3 regions of the Paenibacillus sp. FSL M8-0212 genome follow, and region 1 is predicted to be linked to each of the others. Evidence: riboswitches for the same ligand, from Rfam matches in the RefSeq annotation. Region 1 holds a riboswitch; each other region holds the start of a gene.
The links. A riboswitch is a leader RNA that binds a small molecule or an ion and turns the genes downstream of it on or off. The one in region 1 is predicted to bind cyclic di-AMP.
Positions count from the first base shown of each region.

Region 2: linked by a shared signal. The riboswitch ahead of MKX68_RS24010 (3D domain-containing protein) and the one ahead of MKX68_RS10510 (C40 family peptidase) in region 1 are both predicted to bind cyclic di-AMP.
Region 3: linked by a shared signal. The riboswitch ahead of MKX68_RS00650 (C40 family peptidase) and the one ahead of MKX68_RS10510 (C40 family peptidase) in region 1 are both predicted to bind cyclic di-AMP.

Region 1 covers NZ_JBBORP010000001.1:2,357,746-2,363,603, reverse strand. The annotation lists gene motA (flagellar motor stator protein MotA) at 1-105, opposite strand, end outside; gene MKX68_RS10540 (hypothetical protein) at 339-632, shown strand; gene MKX68_RS10535 (hypothetical protein) at 697-852, shown strand; gene MKX68_RS10530 (4a-hydroxytetrahydrobiopterin dehydratase) at 883-1,179, shown strand; gene rbsK (ribokinase) at 1,223-2,206, shown strand; gene MKX68_RS10520 (c-type cytochrome) at 2,282-2,638, opposite strand; gene MKX68_RS10515 (GNAT family N-acetyltransferase) at 2,789-3,283, opposite strand; gene MKX68_RS10510 (C40 family peptidase) at 3,639-4,109, opposite strand; cyclic di-AMP (ydaO/yuaA leader) riboswitch at 4,113-4,250, opposite strand; gene MKX68_RS10505 (hypothetical protein) at 4,496-5,347, opposite strand; gene MKX68_RS10500 (M1 family metallopeptidase) at 5,358-5,858, opposite strand, start outside.
Region 2 covers NZ_JBBORP010000001.1:5,445,570-5,451,427, reverse strand. The annotation lists gene MKX68_RS24015 (polysaccharide deacetylase family protein) at 51-842, shown strand; gene MKX68_RS24010 (3D domain-containing protein) at 951-1,625, opposite strand; cyclic di-AMP (ydaO/yuaA leader) riboswitch at 1,628-1,824, opposite strand; gene MKX68_RS24005 (amino acid ABC transporter ATP-binding protein) at 2,041-2,763, opposite strand; gene MKX68_RS24000 (ABC transporter substrate-binding protein/permease) at 2,750-4,213, opposite strand; gene MKX68_RS23995 (M20 family metallopeptidase) at 4,398-5,573, shown strand.
Region 3 covers NZ_JBBORP010000001.1:160,220-166,077, reverse strand. The annotation lists gene MKX68_RS00670 (hypothetical protein) at 1-131, shown strand, start outside; gene MKX68_RS00665 (hypothetical protein) at 251-469, shown strand; gene MKX68_RS00660 (carboxymuconolactone decarboxylase family protein) at 611-940, shown strand; gene MKX68_RS00655 (hypothetical protein) at 1,009-1,710, opposite strand; gene MKX68_RS00650 (C40 family peptidase) at 1,835-2,299, opposite strand; cyclic di-AMP (ydaO/yuaA leader) riboswitch at 2,305-2,436, opposite strand; gene pelA (pectate lyase) at 2,865-3,818, shown strand; tRNA gene MKX68_RS00640 (tRNA-Leu) at 3,955-4,039, shown strand; gene MKX68_RS00635 (carbohydrate-binding protein) at 4,183-5,858, opposite strand, start outside.

The DNA.
Region 1 (5,858 bases):
TGCCGGATTGTTAACCAGGTTGATTAAGGGCGCACCCTTCAGGAACATACCGAGTACAAGGGAGACCAGTCCAAAAACTAGTCCAATAATCGTTGAAATGTTCATCATACACCTCATCCATGAGATAAAATTGAATCCTTTCAAGCGGCTGTATTCGGGCTTCCGGACGAATTTTTGGCCGCAATCCGTTCAATGTTAGGCATTCCTTACGGTTGCTAAAACAGTTAAAACGGTCATATATGTATTTATCGACCAGAAGGCCTTTTTTTTTAAGGGCTATTTTCAGGTATAATAAGATCAAATCCGCTCCTTAGGGGCCGAATAGGAGTGAAAAGCCAATGGGCGTAAAGCATGGACGGGATTATGAAGGAATTTTGACAGATCTGACAACGGCAATCGGACGCATACCGGATCGGTATGTTTTCTTTGAAATGGACGCGGAAGAGTGGGAGAGACTGGCTGCATCTGACCAACTTGAAGTGGATGAGGCGTTGGCGGAGGATTTGTTCTATGCGCTGGGCGAGGAGTCTGTTATTCCAGTTGGAAGTGGTGTGGTCATCCATGATAAGGAACAGCACCGTATTCATATTTTGATCGGGGAAGAAGAGTTGACATTTGTACCTTTAATTTAGTGTGTTTACATGCATTCTCAGGGGTATAAATGGAATTGGAATTGCCCTCAAAGCCTTATGGTTAGTGGTTCTATGCCATGTAGTTGATTGGATTTTGAAGCTTGTCCGTGGTAAGATGTTAGTCGTGAAATGGGCCAACCGCATGGCGGTGAGCCTGGCCTTTGAGGTTGCTGTTGATAGCGCCGAAGGTGTCGGTGGTTATACGGACTCACGTCTGTAATGTACCATCCTATGGGGAGGAAGATAACGCATGGTTTTTTCGCAAGAGGAAGTCGAAGCTCATCTGGGAAGGCTGGAAGGCTGGGAACTGGAAGAGGGACGGTGGATTGTACGTAAATTCGTGTTCTCCAACTACATGAAAGGGATTGCATTTGTGGATGAGGTCGCTGCGATCTCGGAAGCATTCAATCATCATCCTTTTATTACGATTGATTATACAACGGTTACGCTGCGTCTCACGTCATGGGATGCGGGTGGTATCACATCTGTAGATATCAAGGAAGCAGGGCAATATAACGAAGCTTATGACAAAATGAGGTCGGAATAACGGGTCAGTTATTATCGCGCGGCCAGAAGTGAGTGAACCATACATGTCAGACTATAATCAGAAACAACCTCTTATTGCTGTCGTAGGCAGTCTCAATATGGATCTCGTGGTGAAGACAGACACGATTCCGGAAGAGGGAGAGACGGTGAGCGGTGAGGAGCTGCATTATCTCGCTGGTGGCAAAGGGGCGAACCAGGCTGTTGCCGCTGCGCGTCTGGGTGGACAGACTACGATGATTGGTGCGGTGGGATCGGACGGTTTTGGCGAACGTCTGCTGCACAGTCTGACGGAAAGTGGTGCAGATGCCTCGCAGGTTCGCATATTGGAAGACGCGGTTACAGGGACTGCTTCCATCTGGCTCTCTCGGGGAGACAACCGGATTATCGTTATTCCTGGTGCGAATGGACAAGTGGTGCCTGAGATGCTGGAAGAGGCGGATACGGTAAAAAGCCTGACTGCGGCCGCAGCGGTGCTGCTGCAGCTGGAGATCCCGCTGCCAGCGGTTACCCGCGCCGCCCAACTGGCGGCTGAAGGCAGCGCACTGGTGGTGCTCAACCCGGCTCCCGCGGTGCCGGGTCTGCCCCAGGAGCTCCTGCGGTGCGTCGACGTTGTCACGCCGAACCGCAGTGAGCTTGCCGTGCTTACCGGCCGGGATCATCTCCGGCCGGAAGACCTGGATGCGGCGGTCGCAGAGCTCGCCGCATCCCTCGGGGCCGCTGTCGTCACGACGCTCGGCCCCGAGGGGGCTGTGTACGCGGCGGCGCCTGGCGGCCGCGTACAAGCAGGGCGTGCCGGCGCGTGCCGTGCGCCCGGCTACGCCGTAAGCGCCGTCGATACGACCGGCGCTGGCGATTGCTTCAACGGCGCGTTGGCGGTAGCCCTCGCGCGCGGTGAGACTTTGGACGCGGCCGTAGGCTTCGCCATGGGTGCGGCCGCGTTATCCGTGACGAAGCTCGGCGCCCAGTCCGGGATGCCGTCCGCACGTGAAGTTGAGGCCTTTCTGGCTGAGCATGCCACAGAGGCCTAATAAATTGGTATAACGAAGAGGCTCTTATTCTCCCAAAAGGGGATTAAGCGCCTCTTCGTTATGTGCGTGCACAGATTATTTTTTCTCTGACAGCCACATGGCGATATTTGCAATTTCTTCATCCTGCAGCTTGCCCTTGAAGGAAGGCATACCACCTTTACCTTTGACAATCGTAGAATAGATCTTCTCCAGATCATCCTGGCTACCGATGTTAGCCAGAGCAGGTCCTACGCCACCCTGAAGCTGATCCCCGTGACAGGAGATACAATTGGCTTTGACCAGTGCTTCAGCCTGTCCGGCATCCAATGTTACTTCCGGCATGGTTGGTTTGGCTTCTTCAGCCACTTCTTCTTTCCCTGGAAGCGTAAACATTAAAACAATAGCTAAAGCGCATGCTGCAAAAAATACTCCGCTCATGATCCATTTGTGCATCCCTTATGTCCCCTCCAGAATGAAAGATCATCTAACCTGAAACTATCCATATCATTATAACGGAACCTGTACTGACATCATAGCATTTTGTGGGAATTTTTTGAACTAATCACATAACAAGGGGCAAATTTGGTTGTTTTGCAATGGATTCTAACCGCGAGGCCCTTCATAAACCATACAGTGAAAGGGCTTCAAGCCGGTTGGGGTCTGTCGTTCGTATGTATCCTGGGTGACAAATCCACTCTTCAGATAGACTTGAATGGCACGAGCATTCCAAGTGAGTACTTCCAGATCAATCTCATTCGTGGGATTTCGGCGAATGGCTTCCTGTACAATGGCAGTGACAAAAGCTGTCCCTTGACCCTGACCACAGAGCTCTGGATGCATGCCGAGGCCAATTCGGGTTACCCCTTGAAGTGGGAAGTATTGAGCAAATCCACATATACGATCGTTCTGATCCAGGACGATCGCATACTGCTCCTGCCGCAGCTGTGCATCTCCGAATTCCACTTCCAGAGCTTTCATCTGCTCCCAGGGGAGCCAGCTGTAGATATTGTAAGGTGGGTCATACTGCCAACTGCAGATAAGCTCCGCATGTTCTTCTCGCATGGGTACAACATGAAACGTCACAGGGGCTTTCTTCATACACCTGCATGCTCCTTTCCTTGAAACAGAACTCTTTGTCCACTCTACAAAAGAGCTGTTCATTTAGCAAGTCACTCTTCTCAAGAAAAAAAGTGAAACAAAAGTTCCGGTAATTCCGTTTATATTATAACGGGATGGGTAAAAACATCATAAGGGCACGGACGAACGAACGCAAAATGAACCTGTTGATGTCGCAGGAGATGCCCCGAGTATAACTTGCAACATGAATAAGGATTGAAGCACAAAAAAACCGCCGGATACATTCCTGCGGAGAATGTACCGGGCGGTTCTGTTATGCTTCTTGCTTCGTTCCAGTATGGTTAATGGTTACAGCATCATGTTGCTCAGCTTGTCCCTAGTCAAGGGCCAGTGATTCATATGCGTCCGTGCTCATAATCCGTTTCGCGCCAACATAACGATTGGCCCAATAGCTTTCACTCAATGCACTGATCGTAACGCCTTTGGAAGAAGAGGAGTGTGCGAACTTTCCATCCCCTACAAAGATTCCTACATGAGATACGCCTTTACCTGTTGTATTGAAGAATACCAGATCGCCAGCTCTCATTTCCATGCGGGATACGGAATCGCCCATGTCGAATTGGGAACTGGATTGGCGTGCCAAATCAATACCCAATTTGTCGAATACATACCGTGTAAATCCGGAGCAGTCAAAGCCGTTAAGCGTTGTTCCCCCACTTTTGTATGTAGTTCCCATTGCTGAATCAATTACTGTGTCCATCTTTGAATCTGCGAATGCGCTACCTGCACCAAGCGATAATGCAAATGTGATGCTAAGTACAGCTGCGGTTAATTTCTTCTTGAACAAGAGATATTCCCCTTCCAACGCCTGCGAGGTTAGCTTAAGGATTCGGTTGAAGGTCCCCTATGATCCCTCTGTAGCAAGATCAATTCACCCATAACTGGTTCCCCCGCTTCCCAGGTGCCAGGAATTTGGCTATGCTAGTTATGCACCTGCGAAATCAAGAAATGACGATTTAATTTTAAGTAGTTACAAATATGAATGTAAAGATTACAAAGTTGTTACTAAAAACTCACTGCGATTATTGTAACAGAGGAGTACGGCTTTGGCAACGTTTAGCAACAAATTTAGCAAAAAAAACCTCGACCTTTGACGGGGAAAGGTTGAGGTTTGCCTATTTATAAGTACATATTAGGCCATAAGTTTAACATGTGATGGTAACAATTTTTAAACTATCTGCTCTCACCTTTTGACATTTTGGACTGCCATAATCGGAAATGGCTGCATATTTTCCACAGATTCAATAGACATCTCGCAAGTGGATACGTCTGTTGTAGTATAAGTCCGGTAAGTCCCGTTAATAACCATGAGGCTGAAGTGAATGCCCCGAAGATAAGCAGGTGAACTCCGCCCAGCAGGAGTGCAATACCGATTACGGCGATGAGATGACGCAGTGCAATCCAGAGTGCTTTGAGGGTACCGTGAGCCCCGCCTTCTCCTTCTGGTGCCGAAACACCGAACTGCATGTAGAGCACGGCATGGTGGATGATCCAACCATATACAATCCAGGCAGCAACATAAGGTATACCAGGCAAAAGTAATTGAAGGGAATGAAATCCGTCCATGAGAATCGAGTAAAGCTTCGGTAAGAGCCAGTAGGCGGGCAGAAGTATCAATAATGTACGTATGGTGTGGAGCAGCAGCATCGGTTTCCACAGATTTTTGATTCCGCGGACGAAGGGGATGCGCTCTTCTGTAGAGTTAAAGTGCTGAAGTGAGTAGAGTAGTCCTGCCTGAATGAGGGGGCTGATCAACATGCGAACCAGCAGCATGCCCCCTAGAATCCATAGATAACGATGAACCTCCGGATGGGTAGACAAGTTAAGTTGACTTTCCATTTTGAACAAAAGTGTACTCAGTTCCCCGGCATCAGAATCTGGATAGCGCAGGAGCAGTGGGATGACGGCCGATTGTACCATTCGATAGAAGAAATATCCCCAAATGAGTTGATAGAGAAATAAGAGTGCGGCAATGAACATATGCTGACGGACGAGAAACCAGCCTTCACGTATTTTCGCTTTCACCGTTTCCACCTCACCATGACAGACCTCCGAATATGGCTTCTATTAGTTTGGTTACACTCATGCTCCAGCGGGACTTCGCCCGCTCATCCAGTCCGGATTTCAGGAAATTGTTCATATGGCGGTTCTCCAGCACGATCGTGTACAGGGGATCGGTCATGGCCCAGGATACGGGGGATGTGTGAGTTAATTTATAGGTGATGCGATCTTCTTTGCCATTCCATTGTTTGGTGAGGATATGCCCGTCTTCAAAAGCAATGCGAACAGGAACGGCGTTGTAATCACTTCCTTTTTTTGCGATCGTCACGGATGACTCGTACCATGTTTGACCGTCTTTCTGTACGGGCGTAACACGAATCTGCTCTACAGCAAAGTCAGCCATCCCGTTACCATAGACGTATTGGTCAAAATAATCAGACCAGGAAGTACGGGTCACTTGTTCCACAACGTTCTGAAAATCAGCCGAAGTGGGATGTTTGAAGCGGTACTTCTTCACATAGGTAGAGAGAATGCG
Region 2 (5,858 bases), 3.1 Mb from region 1:
CCCCCGGGCATACCAAGGAGAACGTCATTTTGGAAAAGGAGGCTGTTATTATGCGCGTACGCCTCATTATGCTGATGGTTATCGTTATTTTTCTCGGGGGATATCATGCTCCAGTTTCATCGCGGGATGTTTCAAGCCCGTCAATTGAATCAGTATCAGGTTCGGATTCTGCTGAAGAAGAACAACTGACATTGGGACAGTTACGTCAAAAATATGCCGATACGTTCAAAACCAATGGTCCTTCAACAAAGAAGGTTGCACTGACTTTTGATGATGTACCTGATCCACGGTTTACTCCACAAGTGCTGGATGTATTGAAGAAATACAATGTCAGAGCTACATTCTTCATCGTGGGTAGTCGTGCTGAGAAACATCCGGATCTGGTGAAACGCATCGTTAAGGAAGGGCATATGGTTGGTAATCACAGCTACAATCATCCTGAATTCAGTAAGCTGTCGATGAATGCCTTTCGCAAACAAATTTTACATACCGGGGATATTATTCGACATTTAGCGGGATATACGCCCAAGATGATTCGGCCGCCTTATGGAGACATTAATGAAGAACAGCTGCAATGGGCTGCTAGACAACACTATAGCATTGTGAACTGGAATGTTGACTCACTGGACTGGAAAGGCCTCTCCAAGGAAGAGGTGAAGGATAACATCCTATCTGCTGTGAAACCTGGCTCCATCGTTCTGCAACATGCAGGAGGCGGTGTGGGATCTAACCTGAACGGTACGATTGAGGCATTGCCTGAAATCATTGAAGAACTGCGTAACCGGGGATATGAACTGGTCACCTTGGACGAGATGTTGGGATTGCCAAAGGCCAAAGATTAGGATGACCGTGATAACAAATAAATGCGAATATTAAAAGGGTGCTGTTCAATCGCAGATTAGCGACTGGCAGACACCCTGTTTGAATTCATTTTAAATGTTATGATCTCTCTACTTCAGAATGTACAGCTCGATATCCTGAAAACCAAATGTGCTTACAGACTGTTTGCTACCCGGGATAAAGATATCAATTCGGTGACCCTTGATTGCACCGCCCACATCACGAGCTGTAGCTACAAAAGCCTGTTTTGGCAATCCCGGATGGCTGTGACCGGTTACCAGTACTTTGGTTCCGAGTGGAATCACACTTGGATCAACTGCGATCGTACCCAGTTCAAGATCATTGCCGAAGTAATCCACAGCACCCCATCCTCCATTTTCAGACGGATCTGCAGAGTATGCCGTTGCTTTTACGTTCACAGCTTTGCTGTAATCGAATGTTTTACCCCAAGCCTGAACAACTTTGTTATCTGTGTTAACATCCAAGCTTGCTGTAGTAACAGTCTTCGCTTGGGTCTTGCTCTCCGTTGCCGCAGCTGCTGCTACATTGTTTGCCTTACCGGGAATCGTAATTTTCAAACCACCATAAATGTTGTAAGGCGAAATGTCGTTGTTTGCTTTAACCAACGTGTTGATTGCTACTCCATATTGTTTTGATAAGGTGTAGAAGGTATCCCCTTCTTTGGCCACATGAACTGAATCGGCGTGAGCCGGAACGGCTTGAATGAGCATTGCTGTTGTCAATAATGCTACTGCTGTTTTGGCTATACGTTTCTTGTTAATCATGGTCTTCCTCCCTCATTGTGCCTGCGAAGTTAGTTGTCGGATTCGGATGAGGAGCCCACCCTATAGGTTCTTCATTACATTTGAAACGTTATGTACCCCTAATTCACCCCAAGCAGTGTGCTGTAGATCTTCCCCCTGCACAATCTGCATCGTTACATCCCCCGCACTTCCTGTCCGGAAGTTTCGGCAGAGTTCAATATATCACAATTTTGTAACCTGAACTTGTAGTAATTCTTACCAAATGGTTTTAACATGTAAGCATATGTAAGAATACAGGATACTTTAGAAATGTTGGACGACCCGATTCCTTTACATTTGGTAACAGAAAAGTTACTTTTCAAATCTATAAATGATTAATGCGCACAAAAAAATAGCGTTACCGACTCGAAGTCAGTAACGCTATTTGACACTTCATTTAGAGTACTTTGGCAAGAAAATCACGTGTACGTGAATTTTTGGGTGCTCCAAACACCTCATCAGGTGTTCCCTCTTCCACAATAACCCCGCCATCCATGAACAGGATCCGGTCTCCCACTTCACGTGCAAAACCCATCTCATGTGTTACGATGACCATCGTCATCCCGCCTTCTGCAAGACGTTTCATGACATCCAGCACTTCGCCAACCATCTCGGGGTCCAGTGCGGAAGTAGGCTCGTCAAACAGCATCACATGCGGCTGCATGGCCAATGCTCTAGCAATGGCGATCCGCTGCTTCTGTCCACCGGACAGCTGATTCGGGAATGTATCTTTTTTATCGTACAAGCCCACGGTGTTAAGCAGATCAGCGGCAATTTTCTCCGCTTCCTGAGTCGATTGTTTCTTCACTTTAATCGGAGCAATCGTGATGTTTTGCTGTACCGTTTTGTGTGGGAACAGGTTGAAATGCTGGAACACCATGCCCATTTTCTCACGAGTTGCATTAATGTTGTGCTTGGGGTCCGTAATTGACACACCTTCAAAATCAATCTCTCCTGAGGTAGGCTGTTCCAGCAGATTCAGACAACGCAAGAAAGTACTTTTACCTGAACCGGAAGGACCGATGACGACGACTACCTCACCTTTACCAATCGTCACGTTAATGCCCTTAAGCACATCGTTATTTCCATAAGATTTGTGTAATTGTCTAACGTCTATCACTTGCACTCAACTTCCTTTCCAGTCGTCCCAGCAGCTTGGACAAAATGAACGTTAATACAAAGTAGATGGCTGCTGCAATCAAAAATGGACTCAAGCCTTGATACGTAATGTTTTTGACCACACTTGCCTGATACATAATGTCCACCATACCGATAACCGAGATAATGGAGGATTCCTTGATGATGGTAATGAATTCATTACCGATCGCAGGTAATACAGCTTTGAAGGCCTGTGGCAATATGATATAACGCATCGCATCGCCTCTTCCCATACCTAAGGAACGAGCTGCCTCCAACTGACCACGATCCACACCTTGGATACCTGCACGGAAAATCTCCGCCAGATAGGCACCACTATTGATTGAAAGTGTAATGATACCTGCCTGAAGTGCAGTAAAGTTAATGCCAAAGCTCAGAGAAAAACCATAGTAAATAATCATTAATTGTACCAGCATCGGTGTGCCACGAATCACTTCAACGTATGCTGTACCAATCCAGCGCAAGATTGCGGCGTCATGCAAACGGAACAAACAGATGATCAATCCAATAATTACCCCGAAGATAACCCCAAGTGCAGACAACAGAAGTGTGTATCCTACACCTGTAGCATAGAAACTTTTGTACTCCCAGAATACTTGGAAAATATTTTGTGATTTGTTCGCTTTATCCGCCATCAAGAGGCTGGCGTCCGTCACCATCTGATTGATTTTATCTTCACTTTTCAATCGTTCCAGTGTTCCATTTACTGCAGCCAGCAGCTCGGTATTACCTTTACGAATCCCGATTGCCGCTTCTGCTTGCTCTTCGTCCGGAACAGCAGCAGCAAGTCCAATGATATCGTCCAGATAACCTGCAGCAACGGTATCTTCAACGATTGCCGCGTCAATGCGTTTTGTTTGCAGTTGAAGCACGATATCCGAGATTTTATCAAGCGCAGTAAGCTTCGCTCCTGGAATACTCTGTCCGATCGTTTCCTGAATGGAGCCTTTCTGAACGCCAATCTTCGCATTTTCAAGTTCTGCCATGGTTGGATATTTGTCTTTATCCACATTGCGAACCATAATCACTTGTTTTGATTTATAATAGGTGTCGGAAAAATCGATACTTTTCTTCCGCTCATCCGTCGGCGTCATACCTGAAATCACCAGATCAACACGCCCGCTCTGCAACGAAGGCAGAAGACCGTCAAAGCCCATATCCTCAATCACAAGCTCAGCGCCAAGATCTTTGGCAATCTCTTTAGCGATCTCAATATCGAAGCCGACAATTTCATCTTTGCCATTAATCACTTTATGGAATTCGTATGGTGCAAAATCGGCACTTGTACCGAGCACCAGTTTTTTACTGCTTGAATTATCTGTAGTTCCACTTGCAAGTGCCACAGGAACGGCAGTCGTCAGCAGAATAACAAAGGTCAACAGCATCATGGTGTAACGACTTATTAATTTCAACCTTTTCTCTCCCCTTACAATACTTTGTATGCTTCTCTCATGTTGATGACTGAGTCATTATAAAGTACAATGCATGATTATGCAATGCATTTTGACATTACAAATCTTGACTTGTTTCTGAAAAAATAAAGCAAACATGATATAATCAATGAATTATTTTCATTTTTGCATAAGGAGTTTACTAATGACATCTAACAAATCACAGATACTGACGGTTATTGATCAATATGCTTCCCGTTTTAAAGCCATTTCATCATATATCGGTGCCAATCCCGAACTGGGAAATGAAGAGTTCCTTGCTTCTGCTCGTCTAAAAGAAGAACTGGTCTACCACGGTTTCACTGTAGAGGCTCCAATCCTTGGACTGGAGACAGCCTTTATCGGAACCTATTCAGCCGCCAAACCCGGCCCTACCATTGCTTTATTGTGTGAATATGACGCCTTGCCGGAGATCGGTCACGCTTGTGGTCACCATCTGATCTGTATGATGAGTCTTGGAGCTGCTGTTGGGCTGAAATCCATTCTGGATGAAGTAGGTGGAACCATTAAAGTGTTTGGTACCCCTGCTGAAGAGACACGTGGTGCCAAAGTACCGATGGCGGAAGCAGGTTTGTTCGATGACTGTGATGTCGCTCTCATGGCGCATCCGTATTATGCCTACGAAAAGTCCGGCAGCTCACTGGCTATTGATGCTGTGCAATTTGAATTCCATGGCCGATCTTCACATGCTGCTGCAAGTCCGCACGAAGGTATTAATGCTCTTGATGCCGTCATTCAAACGTTTAACGGAATCAACGCATTCCGGCAACAAGTGAAAAGCACCGTTCGGATTCATGGTGTGATCAACAACGGAGGTCAGGCAGCAAATATCATTCCTGACTATGCTTCTGCGCAATTTTATGTACGTGCAGCAACTCGCAAAGAATTGAATATCCTCACAGAACGTGTGATTCAGATCGCTGAAGGCTCTGCTTTGCAGACAGGTTGCAAGCTCGTGACATCCAACTATGAAACGTCCTATGATGAGATGGTTACCAATGAAGCATTCTCAGCTGCGTTTAGTCAGAATCTGATGGAACTCGGCATCCCGCAAGAAGAGATTGTAAGTGGTAATGATCATGGCTCCATGGACATCGGTAACGTTTCCCTGAAATGCCCTGCAATCCATCCCTACATTCGTGTTGTAGACGAGGTGCATACCCTGCACTCCATAGCCTTCCGTGACCTTGCATTACAGGAGCGCGCGCTGGATGGCATGATTCTGGGAGCAAAGGCACTTGCTACAACAGCCTATGACGTACTGAGCCAGCCAGAGCTGCTTCAAACCATCCGCACGGAGTTCGAGCAAGCTATTCGCTAAAATTCACTTTCAACATGTTATATAGGGGTGCCCTGAACAATCTTGAATTTCAAGTTGTTCAGGGCACCCTTTTTCTAAATTAGCAGTAAGTATAATCAGCACAAAGCTGGAAATGCTGTGAAAGAAACATTTGAAAACGATGAAAATAATACATTTTATTACAGTAAATGTGATTCGTTTGCTGGCTAACTTGGTTAAATATAACTATAAGTACGTGTTCTAAAGACCGGTTTTCAGTACCGAGAAGATGCGATGAAGCTAGAAATGGAGTAGCGGAGCGTAGGC
Region 3 (5,858 bases), 2.2 Mb from region 1:
AGTTGTCCTTCTCTTGGAAAGAACAATTTACACCGCATCAAGTGGAGTACCTTGAAGAACGTGTGATGTCCGCCAAAGTGCTTGATTTTTGGTTCGAGAAGAACGACAGCAAAGAGCACGCGCAGCGGTAACTTTCAGTCGGGACATAATTTCGAATGACATGACAGTCCAATACAGTCACGTGAGACCTAAATGACATTTCATTTAGGTCTCTTTTTGTAAATAAATTTGGAATATAGGAGCCATGAAGATGATCAGTGATACAGAACTGGACGCCCTGCGTCTGTCAGGTGAGAAAGTAAGAGTAGTACGGGACGAGCTGGAATCTAACGATGTAACCGGGATTGTTGTTGCCTGGGATGGCGAGCAGGTACTTATCCGTCGTCAGAATCGACGTGTCGTCAAGCTGGATCGCGGTTACCGATATCAGCTGTTCAGCGAGCCGCGCCAGAGTCCACTTAGTGAGTAACAGTTTATAATTATGGCAGAGCCATGAGCGTTAAATGTTTAGAATTACCATGATTTGTTGGCATAATTGACTCACTCGGGAGAGAAGATAGGTACAGTGAGGAAGATCTGTAACTATAGCCGAGAGGGTGTGCTACAAGCCATGACATTGATGAATGATAAAGTTCATGCCTACAAGGATCAGATTGGAGCATTAAGCGATGTACTGCCAGGTGTGGTGAAGTCATATCATGAGTTTACGGGAGAATGTTTCCAACCTGGCGTGATTGATGCCAAGACAAAACAGCTCATTGCGCTCGGCATTGGATTGTTTGCCAACAATGAGGTATGTACTTTCTACCATGTAGAAGAAGCCCGTGCCAAGGGCGCTACAGATCAGGAGATCATGGAGACCGTAGCCGTGGCCGGAGCTGTAGGAGGCGGACATGCTCTGTCTCAGGGCGCGATGCGAGTGCAGAAGGCGCTACATTAATATAAAAAACATTGTGAAAAAGTAACAGGGTTATACTTCCCTTCAATATGGGAGTATAACCCTGTTTTTTAAAGATCGTTTTTACTTTCTTTACTGTTTGCTTTTTTATTATACTTGTCCACATCAGCAAATTTCTCCATAACGGAGTAGTTTGCTGTATAGTTTATTGTGGAGTACCGTTCAGGACGAAATTCAATCTTAGAGCGATCAGTATCCCAGAGATATATAATGGAATTATCGAAGGTCTTGCTTCCAGGCTGACCATATTTATTCGTTAGCTCTTCCAGAATTTCATCAGAATCCTGACTATTTAACATGCCAAAATAATATGTGGCCTCGTGGAGCAAGAAGTCATCTAATGGATATTCATCTGCTGCATTTTCCATTTCTTCAAGGCGCTGGTCCATTATTTTGTATATCTCTTCTTTCCTTGTTTCTGTTGTATTGGGGTTATTTAATTCCTCTGATAATTCCTTTCCTTCTTCCATCATTTCCAGAATGCTATCATTGTCTAATAAATCAGTGAAAACGTATTTAGCATCTGCTTTCTTACCCAGAACTACAAGATTAGAATATTCGATACTTTTCTCATGTTCATTATGTACGTCCTCTTCATAACCTGAGTTACCTTTCTTTTCTTCAGTTGAAATGACTTTGTCGATCTTGGTACCCCATGAAACATCTCTAAAATCTTTTTCGTTCTCACTACTGCATCCTAAACTACCTATTACTAAAATAGCAAAACTTAAAACAAACATTAACTTTTTCAATTGTTCTCCTCATCTCCTTTTATTTCCTAAAACATTTTACATTGTTTAAGAAAGTAGTTGAAGACAAAAAATGGTTAAACAAAAAAGGCATTCGGTTAATAACCGATGCCTTTTTGTATGTGAATTACATTTTACCTAACATTTTATCATACATAAACTGTCCAGTTACCCGACGTGCTGTTACATAGCGGTCATTGAAGTATGGATTCGATAACTTTGTGATGCTTACACCTTTACTGCTGGAGGCATGAGCGAATTGTCCGCCGCCGATATATACACCTGTATGTGAAATGCCTTTGCCTGTTGTATTAAAGAACACCAGATCACCTGTCCGAACATTGCTTTTGGCTACCGGAGTACCTGCTTTGGCTTGCTGCTGAGAAGTACGTGGCAATTCAATGCTGTATTTGTTGAAAAGATATCTCATAAAACCAGAACAGTCAAAGCCGGCTACAGTCGTGCCACCCCATTTGTAAGGAATACCTGTCATGTTGTTCACTACGGAGTTGATACTGCTTGCCTCTGTGCTTGTTGCCCCGGATGTAAATAATACAGCTGCTCCAAAAATGGAGATAATCAGTTTTTTCAAAATCAATGTTCTCCCTTCGATGCCTACGGAGTTAGCTAAGGGTTCGGTAGAAGGTTCCCTATATTTCCTATGTATAAGAATAATTCACCCAAATTGGTTCCCCCGTTTTCAAACATGAAACTCGGCAATGAATAATTAAGTTTTTGTAACTATTTGAAACTATATTGCATAAATGCGTAATTGTCAAACCCATTTAAAACCCTTCGTAATACCTCAATGTTAGCGGAATTAAGGTTTTTATATGAAAGAAGGGATCAAGTTTGGGTATCATTCATGACAAAAACGTCATTATTGATTCGCTTAAGACGAATTTGGATAAATAAATAGGTTTGTCATGAGTTAAAAGAACTATTCCGTTATGTAGAATTAGAGATATTATATTCATTAAGTTGCATATATTGACAAAAATCGATTTTTTGCATATTATCTGAATATCCAATCCACATATTGGATTAAAATTGATTTTATTATGCGATAAATACAAATAAAGGAGGTTTGGGGACACTTATCATAGGTAAAGTAGAAGTGGCAGATTTATAAAAACGAACATAGGAGAGTGTTACATTTGAAAGCGAAGAAAATAATTACTTTTGTCCTGGCATGTACGATGGTGTTCTCAGCAGTTGGAATGGCAGTTCTCCCTGTAGGGACGGTATCTGCTGCGGATGCATCGGGTACTACAGCGAGTATTTCTGATATTTTGAAGAACCAGCTGCCGGATGGAGGTTGGAGAAAAGATTATAAACAGACAAGTGGAGAGTGGGCGAAGTCCACGATAGACAACAAGGCTACATACTCAGAAATTAGAAGATTGGCGAAGGAATTCAAAAAGACGAATGATCCGCGATACTCCACAGCTGCAATCAAAGGAATTAACTTTTTGATCAACATGCAGTATTCAAACGGCGGATGGCCACAAGTCTACCAAAGCTCCGGATATCACAAACATATTACCTACAATGATGATGCCATGATTAATGTAATGATCATGCTCGATGAAGTAGCGACACGCAAAGGTGATTTCTCGTTTATCGACAGCACACTTGCTAACCGCAGTAAAAATTCAGTTGCCAAAGGTGTGGAGGCGATTCTGAATACACAAGTCGTTTCAGGTGGTAAGCTGACAGCATGGGGACAACAACATGATTCCAGTTCCCTTAAACCAGCGAGCGCAAGAATCTACGAAGTGCCATCGCTGACAGCTGGAGAAAGTGTAACAATCGTTAAATTCCTGAAAACGAGACCTGCTAACTCTAAAATCACAGCATCCATTAAAGGAGCGGAGGCTTGGTTTAACAAGGTGAAAATTACGGGTTACAAGTATGAAAGAGCTAATGGAGATAGTAAAATTATTGCTGATTCCAAAGCTGCACCGATTTGGGCACGCTTCTATGAGATCGGAACAGATAAACCAATCTTTATTGGTCGCGACGGGGTAGTTAAATACAAATTAAGTGATATTGATAAAGAAAGAAGAGGCGGTTATGCATGGTATGGCAACTGGCCTTCCAAGCTTTAATTTGTAGTTAAAGGTAAAGCCCGAATCGATGGACGTCTGGTTCGGGTTTTATTGTTATTATTTTCAGTGTTGACATGATAGATTCCGCATGATATATTATTTCTTGTCGCCGATATTGATGGCGGAGATACAATATGCGGTCGTGGCGGAATTGGCAGACGCGCACGGTTCAGGTCCGTGTGGGCTAACCCCCCGTGGAGGTTCGAGTCCTCTCGACCGCATCTAACAAAAAGACTCCTTAAGCTAACGCTTAAGGAGTCTTTTTTGCATTTTTTGATATAACACTAACTTTAGACTTGAGTATCCAAGAGGTTAGTGCTTAGCTGCATGTACAGCAAATGTCTTCCATCACCCTAAGGAACGTTTATTGCGCTGCGGTAACATTAATGCTGTCAATATTCGGTCCTTCCGATCCGGTGGTAACCACTTTCAATGTATTGGTCCCCGTGTTCATGGGGACCTGTATTGTTTTTTCAACCCAAGTGGACCAGCTTCCCGTAGCCGGAAAGGGCTCGTTGCTGATAACTTTGGTTCCGTTAACAAAAATGTCGAGGTTCCGTGTTCCACTTTCCAGCGCATAACGAAACTTTACGTTTTTGGTACCTGTTGTAGCATTATTAATGCCGTTCCATTGAATGGCTGAACCAGTCATCGCATTGAAGTTAACATACCCGGAGCCAGTGTAACCGGGGTAGATTGTTTCAATGGCAGCTTCCGTAAGTGATGTTCCGGTCTCAGCTTCATACGTAGTGCCACTGCCTGTATTCCCGCCGCTATTTCCGCCAGTAATGTTGGCAACAAATGTTGTTACGCTCTGAGGCGGGAGCTGTGCCGTGAAGGCTCCATTGGATACGGTAAGCAGGGTTCCGCTTGCCAGGTTTCGACTGCTGTCCGTAATCCATGAGGACACAGTGGAGGCATTACCATTCTGCAGAACGAATTTTTGGCTTGTGGCTGAAGTTCCACGGTTAATTGCCACGACGACAACTTTGTTATCACCTTTGTATGCAGAAACAAATGTGTTTGTATCCGGGTTCTTGGTTGCATCCACTCTGAGATAGCCAGGGCGTACAAATTTGGAGAAATGGGCCATATTATACCCGCGTTTGCTTATGGTACCGTCCTCTTTCATCGGACCATACTGTCTGCGAATGTACCACCACACATAAGCCTGGAAATCACCTTCTACCATGGCATTGTGCATGTGATAGGAAACCTCCAGTGCTTCAGGCCAGCGGTCAGCTGAGTTGTTGTCACTGTTCGGAACATACACCTCAGTCATCCACAGTTCTTTACCGGCTCCTTTTTGCTTAAAGAGAGGGTAGGCAAAGTTCGAAATTTGGGTTCCGTACGTATGTGCTCCCAGAATGTCCATGTTGGCAAGTGCCTGCGGATCATTCAGGATTGGGTCGGATATGTTCTTTAAGTACTGGAACGATTCAGGCGCCATGACCTTAGTACCTTGAATGGACCCGGCATTTTCTTTCATGAAGCGAAGGATCTCTTGTGGAGTCCACCAGGTCCAGTCATGAGCATAATCCGGTTCATTTTGCACAGAAATGGCATACAGATCTACGCCGTTATTTTTCATGTAGGTTACAAAGTCGTTCAGATGTTGCGCATATGCGGCATATTTGTCGTATTTCAGACGTTTGGCATTGGTGTCCCCATTGCGGTTGAATGTTTCAACCATGCTGCTTGGAGGATTCCATGGGGATGCAAATACGATAGCCCCTTTTTCAATAGCCCGTTTGGCTGTGGCAACTTCACGATACCAGTTATTAGAATCTGGATCGACGTAGATCCTGAGAATTGAAAAGCCTAACTGATTCTGGTCATTACCAAATGCAGTTTCACGTTGAGCGGGAGTCAGATCACCAATCCAGGCAGGAAGGTTAATGCCCCCAAAGCCCTTGATCAGTTGTTTTTCTGAGGACAAATTAATGTTGGCATCACTTGCCGCCGAAACTTGTGTAGGACTTAACATGAGGGGCAGAGCTGTTAAGCAGGCCAATAAAACATTGATCGTCTTTTTGAATT